4 regions of the Candidatus Jettenia sp. AMX1 genome follow, and region 3 is predicted to be linked to each of the others. Evidence: riboswitches for the same ligand, from Rfam matches in the RefSeq annotation. Region 3 holds a riboswitch; each other region holds the start of a gene.
What was found. Region 3 has a riboswitch for cyclic di-GMP ahead of FBQ94_RS00865 (M10 family metallopeptidase domain-containing protein). Riboswitches for the same ligand answer to the same signal wherever they lie in the genome.
Positions count from the first base shown of each region.

Region 1: linked by a shared signal. The riboswitch ahead of FBQ94_RS16670 (aminotransferase class I/II-fold pyridoxal phosphate-dependent enzyme) and the one ahead of FBQ94_RS00865 (M10 family metallopeptidase domain-containing protein) in region 3 are both predicted to bind cyclic di-GMP.
Region 2: linked by a shared signal. The riboswitch ahead of FBQ94_RS04070 (glycosyltransferase family 2 protein) and the one ahead of FBQ94_RS00865 (M10 family metallopeptidase domain-containing protein) in region 3 are both predicted to bind cyclic di-GMP.
Region 4: linked by a shared signal. The riboswitch ahead of FBQ94_RS16960 (two-component system sensor histidine kinase NtrB) and the one ahead of FBQ94_RS00865 (M10 family metallopeptidase domain-containing protein) in region 3 are both predicted to bind cyclic di-GMP.

Region 1 covers NZ_SZPP01000074.1:5,470-10,177, reverse strand. Annotated here, with positions in the region: gene FBQ94_RS16680 (hypothetical protein) at 1-732, shown strand, start outside; gene FBQ94_RS16675 (hypothetical protein) at 729-1,649, shown strand; cyclic di-GMP riboswitch class I at 1,749-1,868, shown strand; gene FBQ94_RS16670 (aminotransferase class I/II-fold pyridoxal phosphate-dependent enzyme) at 2,276-3,646, shown strand; gene FBQ94_RS16665 (B12-binding domain-containing radical SAM protein) at 4,118-4,708, shown strand, end outside.
Region 2 covers NZ_SZPP01000011.1:80,131-84,838, forward strand. Annotated here, with positions in the region: gene FBQ94_RS04065 (ABC transporter permease) at 1-483, opposite strand, end outside; gene FBQ94_RS04070 (glycosyltransferase family 2 protein) at 729-1,658, opposite strand; cyclic di-GMP riboswitch class I at 1,801-1,922, opposite strand; gene FBQ94_RS04075 (polysaccharide deacetylase family protein) at 2,063-3,118, opposite strand; gene FBQ94_RS04080 (NAD(P)H-dependent glycerol-3-phosphate dehydrogenase) at 3,643-4,662, opposite strand.
Region 3 covers NZ_SZPP01000002.1:84,780-89,487, reverse strand. Annotated here, with positions in the region: gene FBQ94_RS00870 (O-antigen ligase family protein) at 1-2,019, opposite strand, end outside; cyclic di-GMP riboswitch class I at 2,317-2,465, shown strand; gene FBQ94_RS00865 (M10 family metallopeptidase domain-containing protein) at 2,753-4,015, shown strand; gene FBQ94_RS00860 (hypothetical protein) at 4,121-4,420, shown strand.
Region 4 covers NZ_SZPP01000079.1:1,971-6,678, reverse strand. Annotated here, with positions in the region: gene FBQ94_RS16965 (radical SAM/SPASM domain-containing protein) at 1-1,409, opposite strand, end outside; cyclic di-GMP riboswitch class I at 1,807-1,894, shown strand; gene FBQ94_RS16960 (two-component system sensor histidine kinase NtrB) at 1,958-3,223, shown strand; gene aroA (3-phosphoshikimate 1-carboxyvinyltransferase) at 3,451-4,708, shown strand, end outside.

The sequences.
Region 1 (4,708 bases), on a different contig from region 3:
GTCAGATCTGAAATTACTGACCTGGCTTCTCATATTGAACTCAGTAATGCTGTTATCCTGGTTGCAGATGCCTTTGTCCTGACGTATTATCCGAATATTAAAGAAGCACGACATCGGTCAGGAGCACGCAGGATCCATGAGATATTCACAACCTATAGCAGGATTTATCCGAATAGGAATTTAATATTTGTAATCATGTTAACAAAGGCAGATACGGTTGATGCCAGGTGGAAAACTGACAATTATGCGCCGTTGATTGAACGGGGCCTGGAAGTATTTAATCAGATGGTATCTTTACAGAAGCAAAATCCCTCCTGGGAGGGGTGTATTGTTCCTGTCTCTGCAGTAGGAGAGGGTAATGTTCATCGGTCTGTTACTCCTACAGAGGATGTTAAACATCCTTTTAGGTCCGAAGATAAGATTGTGGGATTTCCACAACCGGTGAATGCAGAACATGTTTTGTTTTATTGTTTAGGGCAAACTTTAAAGCAGATGAGAGAGGAAGCCAGCAAGAGTATAAGGCAAAGGGAAAAAGAACTTTCAGAAATCCTGAAAAAAGCGGGGCTGGTAAATAAAATCTGGTCTCTCATCATGCGTAAGCCTGATGCCGAGAGTATCGCCAGAGCTATTTTAGAAGAAAAAAATAAGGATTACGAAATTTTAAGCCAATTTGAGACACATATAGAACCGCTCTTGGGCAAAGCAATGGAGAGGGTAAGGCAGATCAAATGAAATACCAGGAACTTTTATATTCCCGTTCTTTATCGAAAGATTATCGATGGATGATTGTTCCACCGAAAATTTCTTCAGATAGTCTTAAGCTATTAAATCAGCTTTACAATCTGTATGATAAGTACAAAAATGCTTTCTGCAAATCGCCGGTTTTGCCTCTTTACTGCTTAAACCATTTACAAACTACGTTTCTTGTGAGTTGCGGTTTATCAAACCATAAAGATAAAGATGGCCGAAACATTTACCATTTACAGGGCATTAGCATTCCCCCTGAGTACAGAAGGCATTTTTGGTTTATCCTTCCCTGGATATTGGCTAATTACGATGGTGAGAATTTGTTAAATACGTGGAGAAAAGTAGATTTTCCTGCTGCTGATGACATCGTGCGTCGTGCATCGGAGGATTGTTTTTTCAAACTCGACTTGTTGGATAAATCGCTTGCAGAATTAATTAAAACATCAAAATTCACCCTTGAGAGATTTGATGAACTATCCATAGGTGAACCGGTCTATATTCCGTTTGATAAAAATGGTTTAAAAGAACTAGCCCATGTAATTGTATCTTCAGACTATGGCTGTGTAAATTTTGCTTTTGGAGCTACACCAGAAATGATCAGGGCTTTTGACTTCAAGATTATCGCAAAGTTAGGTGACAATTCGAATATGAGGCTGAATCGGAGGACGAGGATAACAGAATCTGTCCCGTCTTTTATCCTTGATGAACGAGATAAAGACACCAGAGAGCTTGTTGATGATCCTATAGACCGTTTTGATCCAAGAAAGAAAGATAATCTTAAGAATCAAAGTAAAATGGTAAGGAGAAATAATTCTTTTCACCTATTTGATCAGTTTGTACCTCGCTTCCTATCGATACTCAGGCTGGGAAAGAAACTAAAACGATCCAAGAAATCAGGTTAGTTTTTCGTCACTTCTTTTATAGCTTTTAAATAAAAATATTATTTTATTTGACATAAGACAACATACTTGTTATATAGGTAGCGTTTAAAAATTAAGACAGAGCGATAAAGGCAAACCCTGAGTGATCAGGGGACGCAAAGTAAAGGATCTTTAATTACACTGGCAGAGGCGCATCATGATGCGTCTCTCCTATGAATGAAAGATAGCCCTACTACCGAACATGATAAATATATTCGAAATAAATCAGAGAACCTTACTCTGAGAATATTTGACTTAATATTCTCGAAGTAAGGTTTTTTTGTTTTATCTGAACTTGAAATTTATAACCCCTTTTCTCTCCTCTGCAAGGGAGAAATCAAGGGAAGCTCTCAGCTTGATTTTGTGTAATTACGGTATATATACGAGAAAATTCAGTACCTCCTCCCCCGTGGTGGGACGGGAATAAGGGAAAGAAAACAATCTCATTGTGCACCCTTACCATAGCCCTCTCCCATCAAGGGAAGGGAGGATTAATCTTGTGTTTCTGTTGTATTATTACTACGTAATTCTTCGTAGAAAGTAGGATTCTACAAATCTTATCTGATATTGAGCAGTAATAGGTATTTTCATAGAAAAGGGAGGTTTTCATGAGTTCTGTTAATGCAAAAAGTATATCGTCAGAAGAAAAACGTGAGCTTACCCGTAAAATTCTGGAGAATCGTAAAGTTAAATTCCAGGCAGAGTCTGATGATAAATCTCAAAATTATCAGAACTATACCTATGATATGTTTATCGGCAATCCCGGATCTGAACTGACAGAAATAAAGCATTTTAACGAATGGGTAGAGAGTGCAACGAGGGATGGTTTATACACATTTGAATCGCCAAGACTTGGGGCGCAAAAAACCGAAATTGAAATCCAGCGTGAAACGGGTGATAGAATGAGACTATTGAATTTTTCCAGCTATAACTATCTGGGATTTGGCTATCATCCTGATGTAATTGCAGCGGCAAAAGATGCTCTCGATACCTATGGTCTTGGTGCGGCTAGTTCACCCGTGATCAGTGGTACGTATGGTATTCATAAAAAGCTGGAAGAGGATCTCACGCATTTTTTTGGATTAGACGACCGGTCAATATCATTATTTCCCTCTGGCTATAGCGCGAACGTAGGTGTTATACAGGCTTACATGAAGCCGGGAAATCATATCGTAATGGATCAATCGGTTCATACATCAATTCTTGAAGGGGCGAAGATATCCGGGGCAAACTGCTCCTATTTTCGACATAATGATATTGAACATCTCGAACAAGTTTTACAAGAAGTTTCCCATGGAAAATCACGTGTTCTTGTTTGCGTCGAAAGTCTATATGGTGCAGATGGTGATTATGGTGACCTTAGTGATATAGTACGGGTGGTTAAAAATTATCAGGCAAGCATTCTTGTTGATGAGGCTCATTCAACTCTGATTGCCGGTGAAAATGGCAGAGGAGTCAGTGAAGAGTCTGGCGTCTTAGAAGACATCGATCTTTATGTCATTACTTTTAGTAAGGCATTTAGTGGGGTTGGTGGCGCATTACTCGCAAAAAAAGAGGTAGTCCGTTACGTTAATTGGTATGCAAAATGCCGCATGTTTTCCTGCGCTTTAGATCCTGCAGTAACCGGTGGTATGATTAAGGTGCTCGAACTGGCGTCAGGGCCTGAGGGCGAGAAGAGGCGCAGATTACTACGGGAAAATGCGGCGTATTTTAGAAAAAAACTTGCAGGAAAAGTTGATATGAGAAATAGTAAAAGTTGGATTGTTCCGGTGATTTTTGGCTCAGAACGAAATACCTTAAAACTCAACGACTTTCTCCAGAGAGAAGGTTTTGATGGAAGTATCCTGCAATTTCCATCAGTACCAAAAAATGAAGCACGTATTCGTATATTTATTACCTCTGAACATACCAGATATCAATTGGATAGGGGTATAGACATCATCCTGAAAGCTGCCGAAAAATTTAAGTTTTTATTATAATAAAAACTTAAATAAAACCCTGCGGCAGAATAACTCCTTCTCAAAAGATTACTATTATGAACTTGAGAATGCAGAGGTCAAAGGTTGCGCCTTTACCCGATATCTTTTATCTCACATTTCTGTAAGCCTGTAGTGACTTGAACATCAGCATAAGCTCAAAGGTTTCTCCGTTCTCCTTTTGAAGCATCTCTCTCCTTTAACCTCTTGATATTACTGGAAAATTCTCATCGAATTTCCTTTCCCTTCCTTTTGCATTTGACATCATGTTTATTTATGTTATAAAAGGTAAAGATTATAATTAGCTGTGTAGGAGTATTTTTAATATTTATTGAGGTTATTCTGACAAACATAATGAATATACTGTTGATATACCCCGAGTTCCCAGATACATTCTGGAGTTTCAAACATGCACTTAAGTTCATACGCAAAAAGGCCTCCTTTCCGCCGCTAGGATTACTGACAGTTGCTGCAATGCTCCCACCTGAGTGGTCAAAACGTTTAGTTGATGTCAATGTAACAAGACTCAAGGATGAAGATCTGTTATGGGCGGATTATGCATTTATCAGCAGTATGGTTATACAAAGAACGTCGGCTCAGCAGATCATCAGACGCTGCAAGGAAGCCAACCTTAAGGTAGTTGCCGGAGGGCCTTTATTCACGAGCGAGCATGAGCAATTTGAGCATGTCGACCATTTTGTTCTTAACGAAGCAGAGCTAACCTTGCCGCCTTTTTTAGAAGATCTGAATAATAATTGTGCCAGGCGGATATACACCACATCTCAGTTTGCTGATATTCAGGAGACCCCGACACCTCTTTGGGAATTAGCCGATCTGAGGCAATATGCCTCGATGAGTATACAGTACTCCCGGGGTTGTCCATATCACTGCGAGTTCTGCAATGTGACATCATTATTTGGAAGACGCCCACGTACCAAAACCGCTGAACAAATCATTGCCGAGCTGGATAGTTTCTACCGTATGGGGTGGCGCGGACCCGTATTCTTCGTAGATGATAACCTCATCGGGAGCAAAAAAAACCTCAAGGAAGAATTGCTTCCTGCT
Region 2 (4,708 bases), on a different contig from region 3:
ACGATAAAAGACGTTCAGGGTTGCAATCGTTAAACCAAGACTAACAATCAAAATGCCCTGGATGAGGATAAGCAGGGGAAGGGTTAATAAAGCCCATGTCAGAGTTTTGCCGTAAAAGATTAACATGCCAAAAAGTATCGGCATGGCTACTACATAATTCAGTAAGTTTGATAGGGTATTCACAATAATAAGAATAGCGGGTGCAAAATTGGGCCGTCGAACTAAATCCCGATTATGAATAAAGAGATTACCTGCTGAACCCAAACATGTGCTGAACCACGTCCATGGCAGTAAAGCACAGAAGACAAAAACCGGATAGGCTTCAATCTTCAGTGGGACAACGATATCGAAGAGGAATACTAGTACGATGAGTTGAGCTAAGGGGATCACAAGTGACCAAAGGACGCCAAGTACCGATTGTTTATAACGTAAAGTAAAATCGCGACGCACGAGGTGGTATAGTAAGTCCACGTGGTAGACCAATGAACTCCTATGGTGTGACTTCTTATGTAAGGTAGAAATACTTCTTTCAGAAGGATAAGCAAGATTTAAATCGGTTGGAGACATCTTTATGTAAAAATACGATATTCTAAGAAATACCCTAACTTAATGTATATCAAAGATATATCTTGTTATCAAGATAATTATTGTTATAAATTATTTGGGAGAAAATGGTAAATGATAAATTTGTGTTCCATTACAAAATTTAGGCTCTTAATGTTTTAGTCTTAAAATGGGGTCTGATTTTTGCGGTACAAGAGAAATTTTTCTATTAAATTTCTTATTCTCCTGAAATTATCTGTACTGAAAAGGGAGAGCGCAAGGCCCAGATAACTTCTTATTCCAAATGGACGTAGCCGTATTGTTTTAAAAAATATTTCTCTTCCTTTTTTGAAATTTCCGGTGCAACAATACAGTAAGCCAAGATATATATACTGATGACAGTAAATTTTATTATTTAAGGTGAAAAATTGATTGTATTTTTTCAGAATTGTTTCAAATCCTTTAATTTGTATATCCAAATTAGCAGAAAGTCTATTTTTGTGAATGTAATACTTAACGAGAGGTTTTTCTATATAATCAAAATGAAATTCTTTTGCAATCCGGATCCACATATCATAATCGGTTCCAAAGATTATGTTCTCATCGAATAAATTTACCTTGTAAAAGCATTCTCTTCTGAGAATAACAGTAGAGGGAACTCCAATATAATTTCTTACAAATATATCGTGATAAATGTCTCCTCGTTTTATGGGAATCCTTCGGCGTAATATTTTTCCCTTCGTTGTATCTACTACTAAATAACCCGTATATATACATCCAACTTTGGATTCGCTATCTTTTAATAAATCAACTTGTAGCTGGAGTTTTTCCGGTAACCATTCGTCATCGTCATCTAAGAATGCTATGTATTCAGCATGTGAATTTATTATTCCCGTGTTTCTGGCACCGGCTTCTCCTTTATTTTCCTTATGGCGTATATACCGTATTCTCTCATCATGAAAATTCTTTACAATTTCCTGCGTATTATCTTGTGAACCATCATCTATTACAACTATCTCAAAATCCTGAAATGTCTGATTTAATACACTGGTAATTGCCGAGTGGAGAAGCTTAACACGATTATACGTAGGAATAATTATGCTAACTTGTGACATCTATTATATTCCATTCAACTAAGATTTGTTTTGATGTTGTTCCTACACGCACTCTTAAAACACAAAAACCTTACTCTGAGAATATTAAGTCAAATATTCTCAGAGTAAGGTTCTCTGATTTATTTCAAATATATTTATCATGTTCGGTGGTAGGGCTATCTTTAATCATACTGGTAGAGGCGTATCATGATACGCCTCTACCAGTATGATTAAAGATCCTTTACTTTGCGTCCCCTGATCACTCAGGGTTTGCCTTTGTCGTTTTGATTTTGACTATGTATATCTTATCCCACGTCTTCTCGCAAAACTTTAAGTGCAACTTGTTTGTGTGGAATAACAGATTATACATACTTATTTATTAATTATATTCAAGTATAGCATTTTATGTCAAATAAAATATAGTATTATTGGAAATTAAGCCATCTCGATAATTGCTGAGAAAACTCTTCCCCATTCCAATTATATATCTGGATGCGAGGTAACTGAAAACAGTTTGTATCTCTTCCAATAATACCAGAAGCATTCGTACAAGCACAATGAAATCCGGCTTCTTGCACAAGGGTGACTGTTTCTTCCGTATAATCGCACTCTCTGCCATAAGGATATGCAAAACTTGTTATTGGACGGCTCAGTATCTCTTCAAGATACGCTTTACTTTGAAGTATCTCTTTTCGTTGCGTAGCCAGTGGGAGTGTGGAAAGTATTGGATGTGTTACGGTATGCGCCCCAATCTCAATAAGTTTTCCTTGTGCCAGGGCGTATACATCCTCAAATGAGAGAGAGTCAGGAGTTTGTTGATCAGTATCGGTTGACCTGATATTAACCCACAGTAACAGTTTGTCAATTACCTCTTGTTGTTCTTCTTCTGACAAATGGTGTAACAGTTCATAAAGGGAGAGATAAATGACGTGGCGGGCACAAGGATCGTCTTTTTCCCAATTCATCCAACGGCGATAGTTCCAATAGTCCTCATGATAGCTCTGAACTGCTTTACTCGATTCCCATTGGTTAATATTTTTATTCATACTTAAGCGAAGCGTCTTTGATAACATATCTGGCTGTAGCAATAGATTATCCAGTTCCTCCCACCAGAAATCACACATCTTTCCAATATATCCGGTAGTAAGGAACATCGTTGCCGGGATATCGTGGCATTCCAGCAATAGTTTGGCATTATGGAGGTTATCCGCATAATCATCATCAAAGGTAATTGCTACCGATTTATGCGGGAGATTTTTATTATGGAACGCTTTAATCAATTGCTGTAGTTGTATTGGCCGGGCGTACTTTTGCAAAATCTCCAGGTGATCAGAGAAATTTTGTGGGGTTATACATAAAGAATTGGGATCTGAATGCTCTTCAGTTATACGATGATAATGCAAAATAAGTATCTTTCGGTCAAATAGCTTCTTAAGCCTCCGGGCAGTTTGTAGTAATTTATTTATTCTGCTTATCATCATAATAATGTTACCTCATGCTTTTGTTATTCTAACATACTAAGTGTTCCGAAAAATAAGATCTTGATGAGAATTTTTCTCGTTTTATTTTTTGAATTATCTCTGCAGGACTTATTAATTCCGGTGATGTCTGGAGTGGAATAATGCTTCTCTGCCCTGATAGCGCAATACATTTGCCAAAATGTTCTTTTACAGAAAAATTTAAGAAAATATATAAGTTTTTTCTATAAATAACTTAACAACACATACTTATGATAATCATAAGAGGTATTCTAATGGTATTTATTTTATGTTTGAAGGAAACACTCTAGGTTTTATGTAGGTATATACATACATAGATCTTATATATTTATTTTTAAGTAGATATATCATAAATATTTACATAATATCTCATAATCGTTATAAAAAAATACTCCCTGTATATGATTGCATACATTATCAAAGGAATGAAAGCTTAATAATAGGGGTTAATGATTGAAGAGATGGAAAAAATGGTAACTGAGAAAACGGAAGATCAAGGACTATATTCAGATTAACTCTTCCACTTCAGATTTTGGAGTGCGCATCATGAGATTGCTTACCGCATCGAGCGGACTTTTATCGGTGAAAAGTACATTGTAGATCTCTTTTGTGATTGGCATTTCTACGTTCCATCTGTTTGAAAGCGCTGTAACAGATTTTGTCGTCCAAACACCTTCTGCAATTTGTTCCATACTCTTTAGGATTTCAGACAATTTTCTTCCTTTTCCAATTTGTTCTCCGACCCAGCGGTTTCGTCCGTACGGGCTAATACAGGTCGTTATTAAGTCGCCTAATCCGGTAAGTCCTGCGAAGGTGCTTCTCTGTGCTCCCATAATGATACCCAGACGGCTAATCTCTGCTAATCCGCGGGTAATAAGGGCTGCCTTAGAATTATCGCCAAATCTCAAGCCATCGCAAATACCAGATGCGATAGCAATTACGTTTTTCATCGCTGCGCCTAACTCGACACCGATCATATCGGGATTTGTATACACTCTAAACCTATCTGTGGTGAAAACCTCTTGAACGAATTGTGCTAAACCCGCATCCTGCGAAGATGCGACAGTCGTTGTGGGCAATTCACGCGCTACTTCTTCTGCATGGCTTGGGCCGAGAAGTAAGGAAACAGATTGTTTTCCAACAACATCAGCGATGATCTGGCTGGGTCTCAGAAGGGTGTTATTTTCAATTCCTTTTGTAACGCTAACAATAGGTACACGATAAACAAGTAGATCTTTAAATTTCATAAGTACAGAACGCAGGTAGGGAGTTGGTGTTGCAGATATGATGAGTTCTGCATCGAGTAACTTTTTTGAGATATCAGAAGTAATACAGATTCCGGAAGGGATGGGAATGCCTTTTAAAAATTTAACATTTTCTCTTTTCTCTTTCAGATAATTTACATACGATGCATCAGCGCCCCAAAGGGTAACCTCATAACCCTTTTTATGGAGCAGGATTGAAAGAGTAGTTCCCCATCCACCGTTGCCAATAACAGTTATTTTTCGTGACGATCTCGAGGTCATTTTGATAACGATAAAAAATTGGGCTGGATTACTCCAGCCCTTTTAA
Region 3 (4,708 bases):
TTCTTCAATTGCAGAATCAAAATCACCTTTTCCAGCATACAAAGAAGCAAGATTGCTATGAAAAGGGGCTTGAAATGCATCCATCTCGATAGCCTTTTTATAACAGGTAATAGCATCGTCTATAGTATCCCGTTTAAAATTTTCAGCTAACATTTGATATATTACGCCTAGCTGGAAAAAGCTTAAAAAATGTTCTGGAATTAACTGTAAAGAATTATTGGCCTCATCGTACGTACCCTGTATCCATACCTCGTTTTTTGTTTTAAATGCCATTTGTATATATACCCTGCACAGTTCATCGCGATAGAATGTCTCGTATGGATTGAGATGTATAGCATGTTTCATAAGATAGAGTCCTTTTTCTACTTTACCGTGAGCGTTTTCATCCTCAAACCCAAAGACCCTCCTTCCATATTCAAAGTATGCATCTGCCCTGTAGACCCGAATAACGAAGATGAGAATGAAGCCTAATACCGTCAGCACAATTCCACAACATAGCCATCTGGAAAAGTTGGAAATTCGGGAAATTGTGAAAGCAGGAGTTTGAATATATTGATTTTTCCCATTACCTGGACTTTGCAGCTTCGCATCTTTCCGGAATTTTCCAGTTATTACCCATTCCTCTCTCTCTTGCATCTTTATTATTGAGATACAGAGTCCCATCATTATCCAAAAGAGCATAACAATAGGTGTATTTCCAAAACTAAACTCATTTTGAATGAGATAACAAAGTACTCCCGTTAAAAGCCCCAGCATGAGCAATTTGTTTTCACTTGTTAACTTTTTGTAATTTTTACCAATATATATTCCAAAGGCTGCCAGCAGCCATAGGTAAGTACCCAGGCCAAAAATACCACGAGTGACGACCGTATCGAGAATATCATTGTGAATTCTATCCTGTCTCGGAAAAGGAAACCCCCGGTCACTTTCTCGCAGTGAAAATACCTTTGCAAGGTTTTTTTGGTAAATAATACCTATAGTATCTGGTCCAATACCAAAAACAGGGTAATCTTTCATAATCTCAAGAGCAGCCAGGTATTGGAATATGCGGGAAAAAGATGAACCGGCAACGGACAAGTGGGCAGTAATCCACGGCCTTGATTTATTTTGCGTATTATCAAAATCCGGCAATTCCTTCGATTCTCCTTTACTCACGGAAGATTCGGGTGAATCGGCTGCCTTTACATCAGCGGTAAAATGCTTAATAACCGAGGTTTCATGCCTTACGTTAAATGCTACCCCGATAAGGATATATAAAACAATGAGAATTACATTTTTATATCTTTTCGTAAGGCGCCATTTGGAAACAAAAAAGAACAGAGGAATTAATCCTCCAAGAAGCGCCACAAAACATGCGCGGGTATTGGTAAGCCAAAAGGTAGTGTAAATAATCAAGGATAACGCAAAAAAAAACCATACGATATAAGGACTTCTTACCGGAGGTGATTCTTTTCGTTCGAAAGAGTTACCCAAAAATAAGACAACGGCTAATGGTAAAGCCATAACAAGGTAGGTCGAAAAAAATACGGGATTCCCAAAGGTTGAGAATACCCGGCGGGCTTCAAAACTACTCCATTTGAACATATCAAACCCGATATGCTGTGCAATTCCATAGCATGATGAGATGGCAGCGCCGGTGATAATTGAGATTAACAGGAAATAAAACCTTTTTTTTGTCGTTACAAAATTGACCGTAGTATAAAAAAGAAAGATATAACATACCGTGGCAGTTAAACCCTCAAAACGCTTGTAGGTGCCAAAGAGACTCATTATGGGGTTTATAGAGAGAATTGATGAAATAATAAAAACTCCTATATAGGCGAGGATAGGAATATCTATTGAAGTATGTGAACAGGTAAGATGAGAATTCAAAGCAAACATGATCGACCATACAAAGAGAATGGCTATCGTTAACAAATAGAGAGCAGTCACCTTGCTAAGGTCGAAAACACTGTAAAGGCGGATATCGAAGAACAGAGGTACGATAATAACGGCAGCCAATAATAAACTTATTATCACTGTATCACCCTGTACCATTATGTTTTTGAAAATATTTTTTATTTTATTCTCATTCATATTCCTGATTGCCAAATTTAGCAATATTTTAAGTATCAATCTATTAAAAATGAAATACTATTTTCATACTATATCATGAAAAATAAAAAATATAAACTATTCCTTTTTTTAATTAAAAGTAAGATCTCGTATGATTACCATTTATCACAGGAAAATTTTTGTAGTTCAAAAGAATAATAATTTCCTTGATTTTTGGTTTATAAATTGACATATTAAGGTCAAAATAGTAGTGCGGTAAATATTCGACAAAGGTAAACTCCGAGTGATCGGAGGACGCAAAGTAAAGGGTCTTGTAACCGTGGATAGTGTTCGTAAACAGTGTCAGTATAAATAACAGACACTTACACTTATAACTGACACGATAGAAATAAGATAGCCTTACTGCCGAAGATATTTTCCATGAATATCTTTGCAGTAAGGCTTTTTTGTTTTCAGGAATAGTTTTAAAAATTGTAGTTACTCGGTACTCCGTAAAATGTTCCTGAGATTTATGGCCACTTATTCATGAACAGGAGGTGATACAAATGACCTGAAAAACATTGAAATGAATTGCTTAAGTCAAAACTGAGTAAAGTATTTTCCCTATTTTAAAGAAACATGCATGATATTCATGAAGAAAAAGAAATGAAAGGATTTTTTCTCTTGCGTAATACAACCTTAAATAAAGGAAAAGGCAATGAAAAATGTAAAAATATGTATATCGTTTATTTCTCTGTTTTCTCTGGGAACGATGGGAAGCTTATCCATTGCAGCAGACACCGAAGGTGTTAGTTATATATATCAGGGAAAAAATTTTATTGTAACAAATAACAATAGCACAATCCTTCGGGTAGAACCAACGCCTCCCCCCTCTGCATCAGCATCACCCTGCACCAGCGACTCTCCCTGTCTCTATGATGACCTTCCTGCAGGACTAGCTCCTTATGCTCTTACCGGTGGAAGTTGGCCCATCGCTGGCTTTACCTACAGCTTTGGAAATACCAGTCCTGATATCTCCTGGGCATCGGAGCGGGGAGTTATAGGACAGGCATTCGGACTCTGGTCAAATGTAGCAGAGGTTAAACCAACAGAAGTTGCAGACGGTGGGGCTAACTCATGTGCTGGTGACATCCGTATCTGGTGGGGAGCAGGAGACCATGGTGACGGATATCCTTTTGACGGACCCGGCGGTGTGCTGGCACATGCGTGGTATCCACCACCCGTCAATGGGGGATGTATTGCTGGCGATGTCCACTTTGATGAAGATGAAACATGGGTAACTCCAACCTATGGTGGGGCAGGGATTGATTTGCTTACCGTCGCGGCACATGAAATCGGACATTCCCTCGGATTGGCACATTCCTCTGATCCCAATGCCCTTATGTATCCTTTTTACACGGGAAGAAAACCTTATCTTTCGTATGATGATATTGCAGGTATTTATGCGATTTATGGATCCAGGCCAGAAGATGTGATTATTCAGATTGAATCTGTTTCAATTCCAGCTCCTGGCTCCGGAAGTTTCAGACTTCGTGAAAAAGATGTAAAGGTACAGCTCAGACAAAAAGGAACTGCAAACTATACGACTCGCCATTTACCTACCGCAGATACAGATACGGGTGGGTCAAAAGCCGATGTAGATGGTGTACTTTCACGCGATCCTTTTGTTTCCCAATTTGACGGTTATTGGTGGCATATAGGAGATCTTTATCGGGCACAACACAGACTCTCCAGTTCATATAAAGATATTGATCAGGTCAAGGTCACTTTGACTATTTCAGATAATATTCTTCTGGGCCCGGAGACCCTTCGCGTTTCTCTCAATGGAATTGTAGTTGGGGATATTGTGGTTAATCCGGGAGACGCCTCTAAGGTTGCTACATTTAATGTGAGATTTGTAAATCCAAAGAACAGCAGCAGGGATATAGGAACAAATTTTTATAATGAAGGAAAGCATTAAATGTGGCTAGCAAAGTATAAAAAGGAAAAAAGGAAGAGGGGGATTTTCCTCCTCTTCCTTATTCTATATTTATGGAGTTTTTCCTCCACACCAGCATATAGTATTATGTTGAGGATGGATAACTCAGAACTTATTGCCCGTTCTGATCTCGTTATATACGGAGAGGTTAAAGAGATTCATTCAAAGGGAGACAACCGGGAGGCTATTATTTTCGTTGAATGTATACTTAAGGGAAAACCCACTGCCGGTGCGGAGATAAAAGTTATTTTCTCGCCGGGAATGGAAGATAGTCCTGTCTTTGAAACCAACGAACGCGTCCTCCTCTTTTTGACAAAAAGCGACTCAGAACTATTTATGACGGTAGGAGGTATTCAGGGAAAATTTTCTTTTGGTAAATCTCAATAAAAACAGGAATACAACCTTTCTCATTTCCACAAAACGTATCTTCGCCAAAAAGCGGGAAACGAGAATCTCTGGCGATGTAAGGATATGCAATGGGACATAGATTAACACAGATAAGTACCAAGAAACTGCAGCAAGCAAAGAAGAGAAATCATAGTGATCAATATTTACCAGGAAAACACTCACGGAGTCGATGTAGGGCAAGGCTTTACAGGTTGTCCGAGAATGTAATTAAGAATTTTAAGGATACCATTTATTATTCATATCATATTTACAAGCACAATATATCGT
Region 4 (4,708 bases), on a different contig from region 3:
TGCATAAGCTTATAAATACCTGGCCGTACAAAATCCGGCGCATTTGCAACACGTTTTCGCGCCTCCTCAGCCCAGGGGATTTCACCATCCTGATGTACCTGGCCTCCATCTTCTGTGTTAGTGCCAGCTTTACTTTCACTTTTTGTCGGGAATGCAGTTCTTTTCTTTGCTATCATCTCTTCCCGTGAGGCCCTCATTACTTCCAAGGTTATTTCATGATGGTTGCTCTTTGCTGCATAACCTTCAACATTTTTAATGACCATACCCCGTCCGAAAGAGGGGATTTGTTTCAGGATATTTTTTGCCTCGGAACTCCAGCTCATGGTGAAGTTTTCTTCAACCCCAAAGGTTTCGGCTGGTGCTAATTGGATAACTGTATTGCCATATTTCCCCGGGATATAATTGCACCATCCATCTTCATCCATCTGGTTCCCTGAGGTTGCAAGCGCCCTTGCCCTGCATCCTTTGCAGATGTACTTAAACTCACAGACACCGCATCTGCCATTCAGATCAGTATTTCGCAAAGTTTGAAAATCGGGGGTATTTTTCCAAATCTCCACAAAACTTTTCTCTCTTACATTTCCGGAAACATTAGGCATATAAGGACACGGTGTAACATCGCCTTCCGGTGTGATCCTGCAGTAGTGGGTAGCAGCCGGACAACCGCCAGCATACGTCCTGATGAGTGGAGAGGTGGTATCATGTTCATACACAATCCTTCGGTAGTGTGGTGCGCATTTTGCTCCCACCATCATTTTCCCCTGATAGTTCTTTTGTATAGTATAAAGCTGGTGCAATGCCTGATCGTACTGCTGCGGTGTAATATCGGTCAACTCCTGACCTTTACCGGTACAGACCAGAAAGAATAGGTTAAATACCCTGGCACCAAGATTATATGAGAATTCGATAATATTGGCAATCTCATGAAAATTCTCTTTCGTGACGGTTGTTTGTATTTGGAATTCGATGCCTTGCCTGCGGCATGCCTCAATTCCGTTGAGGGTATCATCCCATGCACGTGAAATCCCCCTGAATTTGTCATGTCTTTCAGGCATTATAGAATCAAGGCTAATACCAATACCGGTTACACCACTTTGTTTCAATCTCTTTGCCACATCATCATCAATTAAATTCCCATTCGTGCCCAGCACTATCATCATCCCTTTCTGAGAGGCATAGGAGGCAAGATCATAAATATCCTTCCTTAATAGTGGTTCTCCACCCGTAAGGATTAGCAGCAAGTTAGGATTAAGCTCTGCCATTTGATCTATAAGCTTAAACCCTTCCTGAGTGCTAAGCTCATTGGCGGATTGCCTGGTTAATGCATTGGTATCGAGGTAACAATGGCTGCAACGCAAGTTGCATCGATAGGTCGTGTTCCAGGAGATTGCATAGGGTTTGTAATTCATTTTAAAAGCCTTTTATTATAGATAATACTAAAGATAATGTGAAAAATGAATCTTTCATGATAATTTTACTATGAGCTGTCTGTGAGCACAATAGTTTTCTCTCTCTGCTTATGATAAGCAGATCTGAGATCGGGCAATGCTCTATGCAAATAATATAAAATTGAGAAAGAAAAAACAATGGATATATCTCTGAATACTCTGTATCAAGGAACATTTGTGTACTACAAGATACATTTTTGTCATGTAAAATTTTTTGAACCTATTTCATACAATACGTATGTTAAGATGAAAAATATGATAAATATTGAGCACTATTAACGATTTGTAGTTGCTATATCGTTTATTGGTATGTAAAATGCTAAACGTAACGTTTGTATCTATAAAGTTAATTTTTGAAACCTGATAAAGGCAAACCATTCGAAAGGATGGGACGCAAAGCCACTGGCCTAAATCTTCATTAAGAATATGGTAGCAGGGTTGCCGGGCGAATACAGCACTCCATAGGCCGCTGTGTTTGTTACGGCCAAATTTTATAAAGGGGTGCTGGCATGTTATTATCTCACGTCTCGAAATTCTTTGTAACAATCCCTATTTTTGCTTTCCATACAAAGAACTGGTTTTGTGCAGAATGGTTATACAAACAGTTTATTCCCTCTGTTGTTGGCTTTTGGAGTATTGTCCGTAACATTATCAGGCGTAAACGTGCTAAAAAGACGCTTCGTGCAAGCGAAAGTAAATATCGGCTCCTCTTTGAGAGTCTTCCTCAGAGAATATTTTCTAAGGATAAAAATTTCGTATACATGTCTTGTAACGAGAATTTAGCCAGAGATCTCCATATCAGGCCAGACGAGATTACCGGAAAGACCGATTATGATTTTTTCCCCAAAGAACTTGCCGAGAAATATAGAACTGAGGATAAGCGGGTTATAGAATCAGGGCAGACAGATGACAGAGAAGAGAAATATATCGTAGATGGACAGGAATTGATTGTCAGGATGGTGAGAACCCCGATAAAAGATGAAAAGGGTAATGTTCTTGGCATCTTAGGCGCATTTCTGGACATCACGGAAAAGATAACCTTGCAAAGAGAAGCTGAACGGTCCAGACATCTGGCATCATTAGGTGAACTGGCTGCGGGTGTAGCCCACGAGATCAATAACCCCATAACCGGTGTTATTAACTGTGCCCAGATACTATTTAATAAAAGTAGCGAAGGAAGTAAGGAAAGGGATATTGCCGGCCGGATTATCAAAGAGGCTAACCGTATAGCGAACATAACCAGCAGTCTTCTTTCTTTTGCAAGATTTGGCGATTCAAAGGAGAAGAAGAGCATCGTTAGCATCCGCGAGATAGTGGCGAATACGTTTGTCCTGATAAAGGCGCAATTGCGAAAAGAGGGTATTACGATAAAGTTAGACGTTTCTCCAAAATTGCCCCAAATTATTGCGCACCCTCAGCAGATACAGCAAGTCTTTCTGAATGCTATCAGTAATGCGCGATATGCCTTAAACCAGAAATATCCAGAGGTGCATGAGAATAAAATCCTTGAGATTATCGGGGAAGAAACAACGATAGACAACCGTCCGGCGGTAAGGATTACCTTCTATGATCATGGCACGGGTATACCTGCCAGGATACGAGATAGAGTAGTAGAACCGTTTTATACCACAAAGCCCCGGAGTAAAGGAACGGGCTTAGGATTAAGCATCAGTTACAGTATTATCAGGGACCATGAGGGTAGGCTTGCCATTGATAGTGTTGAAGGTGTATTTACCAAGGTTATTATAGTTCTGCCAGCATTCAAACCGACATAGCAGATTTTCTTCATTTCTTCGTTAAAATCATATCCACGATACTATTGCATAGTTGTTTCAAATAAACTAAAATATATTCGTTTTAAATTTCTAATCAGGAATAGGTTAAGGCTTATGAGGGACTTTGGGACCGTTTGGGTGTATTGATGAACAGATTTTCATGTCCCCCCCAAAGCAGTGCTGGCGAAATATCATAGTACGGAAATTTTTCATAGGTAAGCTATAAAGTGATCGAAATAAAACCAATAAAAGGAAAAGTCAATGCAGTAGTTAAGGCTCCAGGCTCAAAGAGTTATACAAATCGCGCCCTTGTTACGGCTGCACTGGCTGACGGACAATCTATAATTTCTCATGCCCTTTTTAGTGATGATACTAAATACATGGCATCTAGTTTAAATACCCTGGGAATACCCGTTAAAGAAGAGCAAAATGTTAATAGGTTTGTGGTATACGGTAAGAGCGGAACTATTCCAGTAAAGCAGGCAAATTTGTTTATTGGAAATGCAGGTACAGCGATGAGATTTTTAACTGCTATGCTAACCCTGGGAAAAGGGGTCTATGAGATAGACGGTGTTTCGCGCATGAGGGAAAGGCCTATACAGGATTTACTTGATGGTTTAAGACAGCTTGGGGCAGATGTCAGCTCGAAATACCATAATGGTTGTCCGCCGGTACTCGTCGGAGGAAAGGGATTATCCGGTGGATCGGCTGTTGTAAAGGGAGATTTAAGCAGCCAATACTTTAGCGCCTTATTAATGACAGCTCCTTATGCTCAGAAGGATATCGTTATAGAAGTGAAAGGCAGCCTGGTCTCGAAGCGTTATGTAGATATGACTCTTGCATTAATGCGTCAGTTTGGGGTAAACGTTAGCAACGATAACTACAGAACATTCTTCGTCAAATCCGGGCAACGTTATCGCGCTATGCATTATGAGGTGGAGGCAGATGCATCAGCCGCTTCTTACTTTTTTGCTGCTGCGGCAATTACCGGTGGAAAGGTTAGAGTTGAAGGAATCGGAAGTGATTCCCTGCAGGGAGATATTCACTTTGTAGACGTCCTTAAGGAAATGGGTTGTAAGGTTACGATGCATGTTGATTGGATTGAGGTGCAGGGAGATACGCTGCATGGGGTGGACGTCGATATGGGGGATATGCCGGATGTGGTGCAGACTTTGGCATCTGTAGCGGTATTCGCCCGCGGTAAAACGCGGGTACGGAATGTGAAAAATATGCGTATAAAGGAAACTGACCGTATTTCTGCTGTCGTGAATGAATTGCGCCGGATGGGGATTTCAGCAGTAGAATATGAGGATGGTTTTGAGATTGAACCATCTCTGCCTCAACCGGCAGAAATAGAAACCTACGATGACCATCGTATGGCTATGAGTTTTGCGTTGATTGGGCTGCGCGCACAGGGAATATCTATAAAACATCCGGAGTGCGTATCCAAGACATTTCCTGATTACTTCCGGAGATTAGAGGAGT